3 regions of the Polaribacter atrinae genome follow, and region 2 is predicted to be linked to each of the others. Evidence: riboswitches for the same ligand, from Rfam matches in the RefSeq annotation. Region 2 holds a riboswitch; each other region holds the start of a gene.
The links. A riboswitch is a leader RNA that binds a small molecule or an ion and turns the genes downstream of it on or off. The one in region 2 is predicted to bind cobalamin.
Positions count from the first base shown of each region.

Region 1: it holds a riboswitch for cobalamin, as region 2 does, so the genes downstream of both, WG945_RS01970 (TonB-dependent receptor plug domain-containing protein) here and WG945_RS11105 (DUF5074 domain-containing protein) in region 2, are expected to answer to the same signal.
Region 3: it holds a riboswitch for cobalamin, as region 2 does, so the genes downstream of both, WG945_RS07935 (TonB-dependent receptor) here and WG945_RS11105 (DUF5074 domain-containing protein) in region 2, are expected to answer to the same signal.

Region 1 covers NZ_CP150660.1:433,000-436,755, reverse strand. The annotation lists gene WG945_RS01975 (hypothetical protein) at 1-409, shown strand, start outside; gene WG945_RS01970 (TonB-dependent receptor plug domain-containing protein) at 468-2,417, opposite strand; cobalamin riboswitch at 2,559-2,783, opposite strand; gene WG945_RS01965 (GMP reductase) at 2,859-3,756, shown strand, end outside.
Region 2 covers NZ_CP150660.1:2,521,742-2,525,497, reverse strand. The annotation lists gene WG945_RS11110 (S41 family peptidase) at 1-1,321, shown strand, start outside; cobalamin riboswitch at 1,881-2,095, shown strand; gene WG945_RS11105 (DUF5074 domain-containing protein) at 2,216-3,286, shown strand; gene WG945_RS11100 (alpha/beta hydrolase family protein) at 3,331-3,756, opposite strand, start outside.
Region 3 covers NZ_CP150660.1:1,807,641-1,811,396, forward strand. The annotation lists gene WG945_RS07930 (YncE family protein) at 1-531, opposite strand, end outside; gene WG945_RS07935 (TonB-dependent receptor) at 528-2,537, opposite strand; cobalamin riboswitch at 2,638-2,824, opposite strand; gene WG945_RS07940 (response regulator) at 3,452-3,756, opposite strand, start outside.

The DNA.
Region 1 (3,756 bases), 1.9 Mb from region 2:
TAATGAAAAAATAGCGCTATTATCTCAAAGAAAAAAAGAAGCTTTACCTATAAAACTACAAGCTTACGAAAGAATGTTGTTGTTTTGTGAACGTATTAATCCTGTTAAAATGTTGGTAAGAATTAAACCAATTACAGAAGATACTCAAGATTATTTACAATTATTGATTGCCAATATAGATCAAGAATTTGAACATAATTTAGTACAACAAATGTATATTACAGACGATTCTTGGACTGCAGTTGTAGCAACAAAAAACACCATTATAAATAAATTAAGACAAGTTGCAGAAACAGTAAAAACAGCGAACGAATTGCGTGAAAATGTTATTATTGATTATTCTAAAACATTACCTCCAACAGATACTGTTATCAGTATTATTAAAAATGAAGTGAAAAAATTATTATAAAAAAAGACCATCTAAACAGATGGTCTTTTTACTTTTTCTTTACAACAAAATTCCCTTTTTAAAACTGAAGTCTTACACCTAATTTAACATTTCTACCACGTGTAGAAAAACCTAAAATATCATCGTAATCTTCATTTAAAATATTTGAAACACCTCCGAATAAGGTTACAGTGTCTTCTAATAATTTATAATTAGCAGCAAAATCTAATACTTGATAACTTGCTAAAGAAACATCTTCTCCTGCAGTTCCAAAAGAACCATATCTATCATAAATACTTCTATCTCCTACATTTTTATAAGTAATATTTAAAAATGCATTTTTTAATACATTAAAATCTAAACCAGCAACAAATTTATTTGCAGGAATATAATCGTTAAAATCTTCTGTTTTATCTTTATCAACATACGTATAAGACGCGTTAATAGTTAAAAAATCAACAGGAGTAATATGCGTATTTACTTCAAATCCATTAGCATCAGAAGAACCATTACCATATTTACTAGTAGCGTTATCATAAATAATTGCATCTTCTTCTACTCTGTTAAAGTAAACTGCATCAAACTGAATAAAATCTCTATAATTTACTTCAAATCCTGCTTCAAAAGTTTCATTAGATTCTGGTTTTAAGTCTAAATTACCATAAAACCCATCATATAATTGATACAAACTTGGCGTAATAAAAGCAGTACTATAAGAAGTTAATAACTTTAAAGAAGCACTCTCGTTTTTAAAAGCTAAATATGCAAGATTTCCATCATACACCGCATGATTACCATAAACATTATGAATATTTAATCGTCCACCTACATTTGCACTTAAGCCAAAATCAGAAATATAAACCACACTTGCATAAGGATCTACAGTATTAAAATTTGCAATTCCTTTTTTAATTTCTGCAAAAGGAGTTACCGTATTATTACTATGAATTTGGTAATTTAAACCTGTAATTAATTGAATTTTAGCGTCTTTAAAATCATATCTATTTACTAAATCTAAATTTACACTTCTACCAACAAATTCATAGCTGTCTAAAGTACCACCATAAGAATTAAATTGTTTTAAATTTCTTTCTACCACATTTGCAGAAGCTAATAAATAAACTTCCCCCTTATTATAGGTGTATTTTGGTTTTAAACCAACTCTAAACTGCTCTTGATCTCCTGTATTTACATCGCTATCAGAAAAAGCACCTGTATCAAAATCATAATCAAAATTATCATAATTTAAGAAAGTCTCAATCGATAATTTATCATTTACAGCATACCCTAATTTTACCAACGCATTTTTACTGTAAAAACTATCGTTTTCATAAACAGCATTCGTATTACTCTTTGCAGCAGACATTCCGTCTGTTCCAGTAATACTAAAAGAACCTAAGAAATTTAGTTTCCCTAAAGTACCATTTAAACTTACATTTTGGTTGTTATCAGAAAAACCACTTCCTGTAACATTTGCAGTATTATTTGTTCCAAAACTTGTTTCAAAAGATCCTGAAATTTTATCTTCAGATGCTTTCTTTAAAACCACGTTAATAACTGCAGTTGCAGCTCCAGAACCGTACAATGTAGATGAAGCTCCTTTTAAAATTTCAATAGATTCTATTTGACTTACTGCTAATAATCGTAAATCAAATTGTTGGTTAATAGCAGACTGATCTGTAACAGGTACACCATCAATTAAAACTAAAACCTGTCTATTTCTTCCTCCTCTAATATTAATACTTCTTGGTTCTGATGCATTAGAATTTACTCCTCTAACATCAATACCTACAACATTGTTAAGAATTTCAATAACATTCTTACCTGCATTTTGCTGCAATTCTTTTTGAGTAATTTTCTGAATTACTTTACCTGTATTCTCTTTTTTTAGATTAAACTTTGTAGCTGTAACAACAACTTCATCTAAAGTTTCTACCTTTTCTTTTTGCAATTCTTTTTTTTGTGCAAAAAGATTTGTGCTAGCAAAACTACATGCCAAAACACCAACAATTAATAATTGTTTTTTCATTTTTAATGATTTAATTTAAGTCTTCTTGCATTTGCAAGACTACAATAGTGTGTAATTCCTTATGTAAAAAAGGAATCTAAATAAATCAGGTAAATTTGTGTACAAAATAGTATTAGTACATAAACCTTTATCCCGAAAGTTTTAAACTCGTGATTTATGGCAGGTTTCCTGGCTCGTTTTTATATTATTATACCTTCCCAACAAAAAAATGTCAGTGGTAAAAGAATTAATAACATCCTCTAAAGAGGGACTAAAATAAATTTAGTAAAACTTACAGTTGCGGGAACAGCTCTGGTTTTTAACCAGATTCCCTTTTAATTCGATGTAAATGATTTTCACATCAAAAACAAAATCGATGCAAATATATATGCATTCTTATGAACAATCTAATTAATTCGTTTCCAAATTTTATACCTTTAAGGATTGATAATTTTGATAGAAATGAGAATAGAAAATGAATTAAAATTAGGTTTTAAAGATGTAATGATTCGCCCAAAACGATCTACATTAAAATCTCGATCACAAGTAACCTTAGAAAGAGAGTTTACTTTTTTACACAGTGATATTGTATGGAAAGGGATTCCTATAATGGCTGCAAACATGGATACAGTGGGGACTTTTGAAATGGCAAAATCACTTGCAAAACACGGTCTTTTTACTGCAATTCATAAACATTACTCCTTAGACGAATGGAGACTATTTGCAGCAAATGCTGATGAAAAGGTCTTAAAGAATATTGCCGTTAGCACGGGAACAGGAAAAGAAGATTCTGCAAAAGTGAAACAAATTTTATCCGAATTTCCGCAAATAAATTTTATTTGTGTTGATGTTGCCAATGGTTATTCTGAGTATTTTGTAAATTTTGTTCAGAAAATGCGTAAAAACCACCCAAACAAAGTAATTATTGCAGGGAATGTGGTAACAGGTGAAATGGTAGAGGAACTTCTTTTAGCTGGCGCTGATATTATAAAAGTAGGGATTGGTCCGGGATCGGTTTGTACAACTCGTGTAAAAACCGGAGTTGGTTATCCGCAACTTTCTGCGATTATAGAATGCGCAGATGCTGCTCACGGTATGGGAGGACAAATTATTTCTGATGGAGGTTGTAAAATTCCAGGAGACCTTTCTAAAGCTTTTGGTGGTAGTGCAGATTTTGTAATGTTAGGCGGTATGTTGGCTGGTCATGAAGAAAGTGGTGGCGAATTAATTGAAAAAAATGGAAAAAAATTTAAAGCTTTTTACGGAATGAGTTCTACAACTGCCATGAATAAACATGTGGGAGGTGTTGCAAACTACAGAGCTTCTGAAGGAAAAACTGTTGAAGTTCCTTACAGAGGAA
Region 2 (3,756 bases):
CCCTAAAGAGAACTTGCAAGCTGTTAAAGAAAATATGCAAGGTAATTTTGTAGGTATTGGTGTTCAGTTTAGAATTATAAACGATTCCATTACTGTTATACAACCCATAAAAGGCGGACCAGGTATAAAGGCAGGTATTAAAGCTGGCGATCGTATTTTAATGGCAGATAAAGATACTTTGTATGGTAAAGGCATGTTTACAGATAAAGTGCCTGGTTATTTAAAAGGAAAACCAGATACCAAAGTAGCTCTTAAAATGTATAGAAAAAGCAACGATTCTCTCTTTACTGTTTCCGTTACTCGTGGTAATGTAAATATTAAAAGTGTTGATTTAGCCTATATGATTAACGATTCTATTGGTTATATAAAACTAGATCGTTTTGCGAGAAATACGTATAGTGAATTTAAAACGTCATTAAACACCTTAATAGATGATGGAATGACCGATTTAATTCTTGATATTAGAGGAAATGGTGGTGGCTTTATAGACATTGCAAATAGCATTATTGATGAATTTTTAGAAGATGATAAACTGATTGTTTTTACCAAAAACAACAAAAATAAAGTAGAAGAGTCTTTTGCAACCTCTAAAGGAGATTTTGAAAAAGGTGGTTTGTATGTTTTAATTGATGAAAACTCTGCATCTGCATCAGAAATTTTAGCAGGTGCTTTACAAGACAATGATAAAGGAACAATTATAGGTAGACGTTCTTTTGGAAAAGGGTTGGTACAAATAGAAATGGATTTAGGCGATGGTTCTGCAGTGCGTTTAACAACGGCACGTTACTACACCCCTACCGGTCGTTCTATTCAGAAACCTTATGACCACGAAGGAAATAAAAATTATTATACAGATTATCAAAAGAGGGTTGCTAATGGAGAACTCTTAAGTAAAGACAGTATAAAAGTGGTAGATTCATTAAAATATACTACTCCTAAAGGAAAAGTTGTTTACGGCGGTGGCGGTATTATTCCGGATATTTTTGTTGCCATAGACACCACTTCTTATATGAATGGTTTCTACTTTAACTCTATAAATGATTTTGCTTTTGACTATGTAGATAACAATAGAAAAAAACTACAAAAATGGACCATAGCTAATTTTATTACTGATTTTGATACCGATGAAACGGTTTTTAACAGCTACTTGTCTGATATTAAAGACAGACCTACACCTTCTTTTAGCACCAGCCAAAACTTAAAAAAATACTTAAAAGCAGCTATTGCAAACACTCTTTTTGGTGATGTTGGTTTTTATAGAATTATGCATCAAGATGATAAAATGATTCAGAAAGTTTTAGAATTGGAAAGTGAGAAATAGTTTGAGGTTTTAGTTGATTGTTTTTCTCCTCAGTTTTGTGGGATCATTGTTATGAGACTTCTCAATACTTCGAAGTGACAAATTCTATGTTTTTTTGGATTCAGTTTTGTCATTTAGAACGGAAAAAGCAATTACATAAAACAACGCTGTATTATGGCATCACGGTTATGAGACTTCTCAATACTTCGAAGTGACAATTAGATTTATTCTATTCCGTTTAGCTTTGTCATTTCGAAATGAGCTTTTTAGCGATTGATAAATCGCTAATTATTAAAAAAAACAATACAAACTACTGTTACCTCTTCTAACTCTTTAGACATGTTTTCATATTTCTAAGGATGAGAAACATAAAAAAATAGCCTGCTTTTTTAATGATTTTAAAACCATGATTTGTACTGTTTTATAACAAGTTCTCTAACCTCCAAACACCTCAAATTCTTAACGTCATTCCTTAAAAATAAGGACTTACTACTAAAAGGAAGTTACCATACTTTAGATCTAAAAATAGTCTAGATTATTTGTTAAAAATAGTTTTTTTTAGATGAAAAAAGGAAATACTTTTACACTATAAATTTTTGGTTTTATATTCAATAAATTGAATTAAAATTAAAAGGGAATCAGGTAACTTTTAAAAGAAAACCTGAGCTGTTCCCGCAACTGTAAGCATTGTCTAATTATTAGATTATCGTTATTTCTTACACCACTGTCTTAGTTAAAGACGGGAAGGTTTTAACAAAATGCAAGCCAGGAGACCTGCCAAAAATTATATTCGTCTTTTTTAACTTTCGGGAAAAAAGTTAAAAAGAAATATGTATTATATGCACTGTTTTTCTACTTTTATAAAAGGTTGAGAACTTGCCTATTTTGTTTTTTAAAATTTTAAAATCAATCATAATGAAAAGTTATCTATCTAAATTAGCCTTAATTGGTTTATTATTTGTTGTATCCTGCACTAAAAAAGATGTAGTTTTTGAAGAAGCACTACCAACTTACAACAATGCTTTTATCTTATCTCTAGAAAGTGATAAAACAGCAATTACATTTCTAGACGAAAATCAACTTGCAACACAAAACGTTCATGTATTTGACAATGCAGAAAGCACTTCTTTTTCTAGCTACAATAATGAACTATATATTGTAAGTCAAAACGGACCTTCATACATTTCTAAAGTTAATACAGAAAATTTAGAAGTAGAAGAATCTATAACTTCTTCTAACGTATCTTCTCCATCCTATTTACAAATGTATTCTAAAACGGATGGTTTGGTAATTAACACCTCTGGATCAGGAAGAAATAGAAATTATAATCTTTGTCATGTAAATACAACTACTGGTATTGGAGATGCAATAACTGATGTTTCTAATAAAATTCTTTTTAACAATTCTGCACTAATTTTAGATGCTGAAAATGTTTTAATTGCAGATGGAAAAGAATTAGTTGTAATGAATATTACTACTAAAGAATTTACTTCTGCAATAACATTTGATGATGCTATTTCTGGGCTTTTAAAAGATAAAAATGGAAGTATTTGGGTAGCAAAAGAAAAAAGAGCCACAGATGCTACCTTTACAAAACTAAATGCAAATTATTCTATAAATGAAACAGTAACAGTAACAGATACTGCTATTAATTTATTTAAAAACAGTATTTTAACTATGAACTCAGAAAGTACGAATGCTTTTTGGTCTGAATCTGCATCTGGAAAAATTTATACTTTTGATACAGAAACGAAAGTAATTGAAGAGTTTGCAACACCAATTAATGAAGGAATTGCCTTAAACACTGTTGTAAAACAACACCCAAAAACAAAACAAGTTTATGTAATTGGTTTGGAAGATTTTATGGATCCAGATAATAGTGTTTTAGTAATTTATAACTTAGATAAAACTGTAGCAAACACAGTAACAAAAGTAGGAGCATCTCCCATAGACCTTTACTTTTCTGACAAAGAATTTATAAACTAAAACCAGTACTCTAAAATAAATCTACAAGGAATTACTTTGTAGATTTATTTTTTTAAAAAAGAGACACAAAGCGCTGCGACTTCTTCTAATTCTTTAGACATATTTTCCTTGTACCAAGGATGAGAAACATTAAAAACATGGTCTGCATTTTTAATGATTTCTAACTGACTTTCACCATTCCAAGTATGTATTTTTTTACCTTCATCTAGAGAAACAGAAGTATCTTTATCTCCATGAATTATTAACTGTGGAATTTTTAAATTGGCTACAGCTTTTTGAATATTTAAACGCGTCTCGTTTTCTTTAAAGTCTAAATAAAACTGATAGAAATGCGGCATATTTTGCTTTGTTCTTCCGTTTAAGACATATTTTACACCTGTTCTTTTCCAATTCTCTAAATCGTCAGTAATTGTACCTCTAGAGCCAAAATCGCAAACAGAAGCCAAAGAAATTACTTTTTTTACTCTTGC
Region 3 (3,756 bases), 710 kb from region 2:
TACATTTACAGAACGAGTAACACTAAGGCTTGTAGTATCAATTTCCATGATTTTTCCGTTTACAGCATTCGGATCTCCAATAACACCTAAGTAAGTACTCAAATACGCTTTTCCTTTATAAAACTTTATATATCTACAATTATCAATATTTATTTGCTTAATTTTTTTACGGGTATTTGCATCTAAAACTTCTACTTTATTAGATGCATTTACAACCACATATAATTTAGAACCATAAATTCCCATATCATTTCCAACATCTCCCAAACCACCTACTTCTTCTGGGTTTTCCGTTCTAAAAACTTCTTTTTCATAAATTCCGGTCTCAAAATCCATATAATCTAAAGCAGCCTTATTCATAGACATATTGCCCGCATTCAGTAAATAAAACCCCTTTAATTCCGCAATAGGTTCTGTAGGAACTTCCGGATTTATTGGATCATCAAAATTCTCATTGCTGCTACATGAATTTAAAAAAAACACAACAGCTAAAGCTGATGCAATTTGTAAACTTAATTTTCTTTTGTTCATAATAAAAAATTTAAAGTGAAACGATAGGATCTCCCAGGCATCGGAAAGTTTTTTACTACCGCATATTGTTGATTAAATACATTATTTACTGCTACTAAAACTTTTAATTTTTTTCTATTGAATAAGAGTGTTTTTCCTAAACTTAAATCGTGTGTAAACCATGGTTCTAAATAATTAGAACTGATGTTTGCCTTTTGGCTGTATCTTTCTCCCGTATAAATAAAACTGTAATTAAATTCTATTTCTTGGTAATCTATCATTGCATTTACACTACCACTATGGCGCGGTATATACGGAATTTGATCTCCGTAATTACTGGCATTAGCAGTAACATCTATAGATTCTTGATACGTATAGCTTAAATTGGTATTGTACTTAAATTTTGTTCCTAAACTTCCACTTGCTTTTATACTTGTTTCTATTCCGGTGGTTTCTACTTTACCTAAATTTAGCATTGTCCATCTAAATAAATTAGCCCCAGGAACTGCTACAATTTTGTTGTCTATCCAAATTTTATACACATCTGCTTGAAGATCAAATGCTGTTTTTTTAAACTCTGTTTGATAAGAAAATCCAAGATTTACCTGAGCAGCATCTTCTGGATCTAAAAACGTATTTCCTATAAAAGTATAATACAAATCATTAAAAGTTGGCATTCTAAAAATCTCTTTATAAAAACTTCTTACCCTAAATTTATTAGAAGTAAAAGGTTGCCAATTCATCATAATTGTAGGTGAGTACTTCTGTAAATCTTCTGCCGCCTCATAATATAGCACCGTTTCATCTACAGTAGTACTTAACACACTTGCTTGTATGTGTATTTTATCAAAATTAAAATCGGCAGCTAAAGCTGATAAAAGCGTAATTCTTTTAGGGTAAGAAAATCGATACAAATTTGCATCCATCGTATTCTTTTGTAAGTCTGTTGCCAGAGATAATTTCCAAAAAGGAGAAACCTGAAACGTATTTACCATCGACAAATAATATTCTTCTTGGGTATATCTGTTGTCTAGTTCTCCGTCTACCTTTATAATTTCTGGGTCTACATATCGAGAATAATTATGCGCATATTTACCTCTTAACACAAAAAAATAAAAGTCGTTTACATGGTTTGTAAATGCTCCTTGCAGAAAATTATTTCGATCCCATAAACGTTGCGGACGCTTAAAACGATTGGCAACAATGGCTCCTGGCAATCCTCTCTCAGAATCGTAATGATATAATTTCACATTCCAATTATTCTTAATTCCGTTCGAACCATGCAAAGATGCTTCTGCCCTAAAAGATTCAATATCGGCATTATTTCGCGTTGCTATAGTATCATAACTTCCGTTGGTATATCTAAATTTATATTTTCCGTTAGCATTGAGATATTCTGTACTAACACGAGCACTTAAATGCTTATTAATTTTAAAATCTAAATTCACAGAAGGATTTACCAAGCCAAAAGAACCTGTTTTTAGGCTTACATTTGTATTGATACTTTTCCCTTCAGAAAACTGAGGCGTTTTTGTTTTTAGATAAATACTATTTGAAGAAGCATAAGATTTAGCAGATTGATTTAAATCTGAACGTTGCCCTTGATACAATGAAACAGCCTCCATATTTTGCAAAGAATATTTACCTAAATCTATTTGCCCATTTTGAGCATTACCTAGTTGAACACCATCATAAAAAACACCCGTATGTTGCGAGCCCATGCCTCTTACATTTATGGTTTTTATACCACCAATTCCGCCATAATCTTTTAACTGAACTCCGCTAAAAAAACGAATTGCATCAGCAACACTAGAATTACTTAAACGCGTTAAAGACTTACCTGTTAAAGACTGAACAGAAACAGGAGAAAAGTGCTTTTTTAACTTCTCTTTATTGGCTACTAAAAATATTTCTTTAAGCTGAACGGCGTTTGTTGAATCAATTTTTTGGGCATGTAAAGAACTCGAATTACAGCATCCAATAATTAAACAAATAGCCCCAAAAGAATGTAAAAAAGAAGTCCTCATACTTAAATTTTGTATACGAGGATAGAATAAGAGAAGTTCTACATATCTAAAATATTAGATAGGCAGATTCCTAATTCTAGCTTCAATCCTCGAAAGCTTAATGAATTATTTAAAAATGGCAGGTCTTCTGACTTACTCCATCCACCCGGTCTTCCCATTCTTTCGAAAAGTGACTATTCGGATTTCAATTTTAGAGCTTACAGCTGCGGGACAGTTCTAGGTTTACACTAGATTCCCATTTTAATATCAAGTTTTTAAACTTGATAACCATTCTTAGTTAAAAAATAAAGTACAAATCTATCTACTTTTCAGGAATAAACAACATGCTTTTATTGTTTATTTCTAAACAAAATCACTATTGATTAAAACCTAAAAAAAGCACAAATAATTTGAATAAAAATCAACAATAATGCTACTTTGTTGAAGTAAAAAAAATGAATAAATAAAAAGGCAGAACGCTCTCTTTTTACAAATAAAATACTAATAATAATCTATGATAAAAATCAATAGCCAAAAAATTAAAAAGCTGTGATAATATCACCTAAAAAAAAACAACTCCAAATAAAATAATTTAATGACGATAAACACTGTCCCCCAACAACATTAAAATACTCAAAAAAATATTATAAATGAAGTTGCAACAAATTTATTTACTAATGGTTTATTTAAAACCAGTGTACTTTTAGCTATTCATTTAATCAATAATTAGGTTTTAAAAGAAATTTAAAGTCTGTGATAAAAGTGTAACCAAGGTTTTTAAGAATAAAAAGCCTCACGGGTTTCCGTAAGGCTCTTAATTAGCACTCTTTCCTTTTCAATAGTTTCTTTCCCTAACTACTTTTCAAAGATATCCCAATAAAACATAGAGATATTACGGTTTTCCGTAATTAGCATCCTTTTTTTTTAAAATATTATTATATCAACCCAAAATCTTTAGAAATAGCCACTAAATGCGCAGGATTATTCGCATTAAAATGTTCCTTTAAAAACTTTAATCTTTTTTCTATAGCACTCATACTAGATGGTAAAATTCCTTTTTCTTTTAGGTTTTTACTAATTTCCTCTTGTAATAATCCTCTAGAAAGAAAAGCTATTAATGAAATATCAAAATCGGTAATCTCAACTACTTGCTTTGGATGAACGGTAGTATTTAATTCTGGTGAAATATAAAACTGATTTGAAGTAGAAATTGCATGCATGGCATTCTTTAATTCTTTTA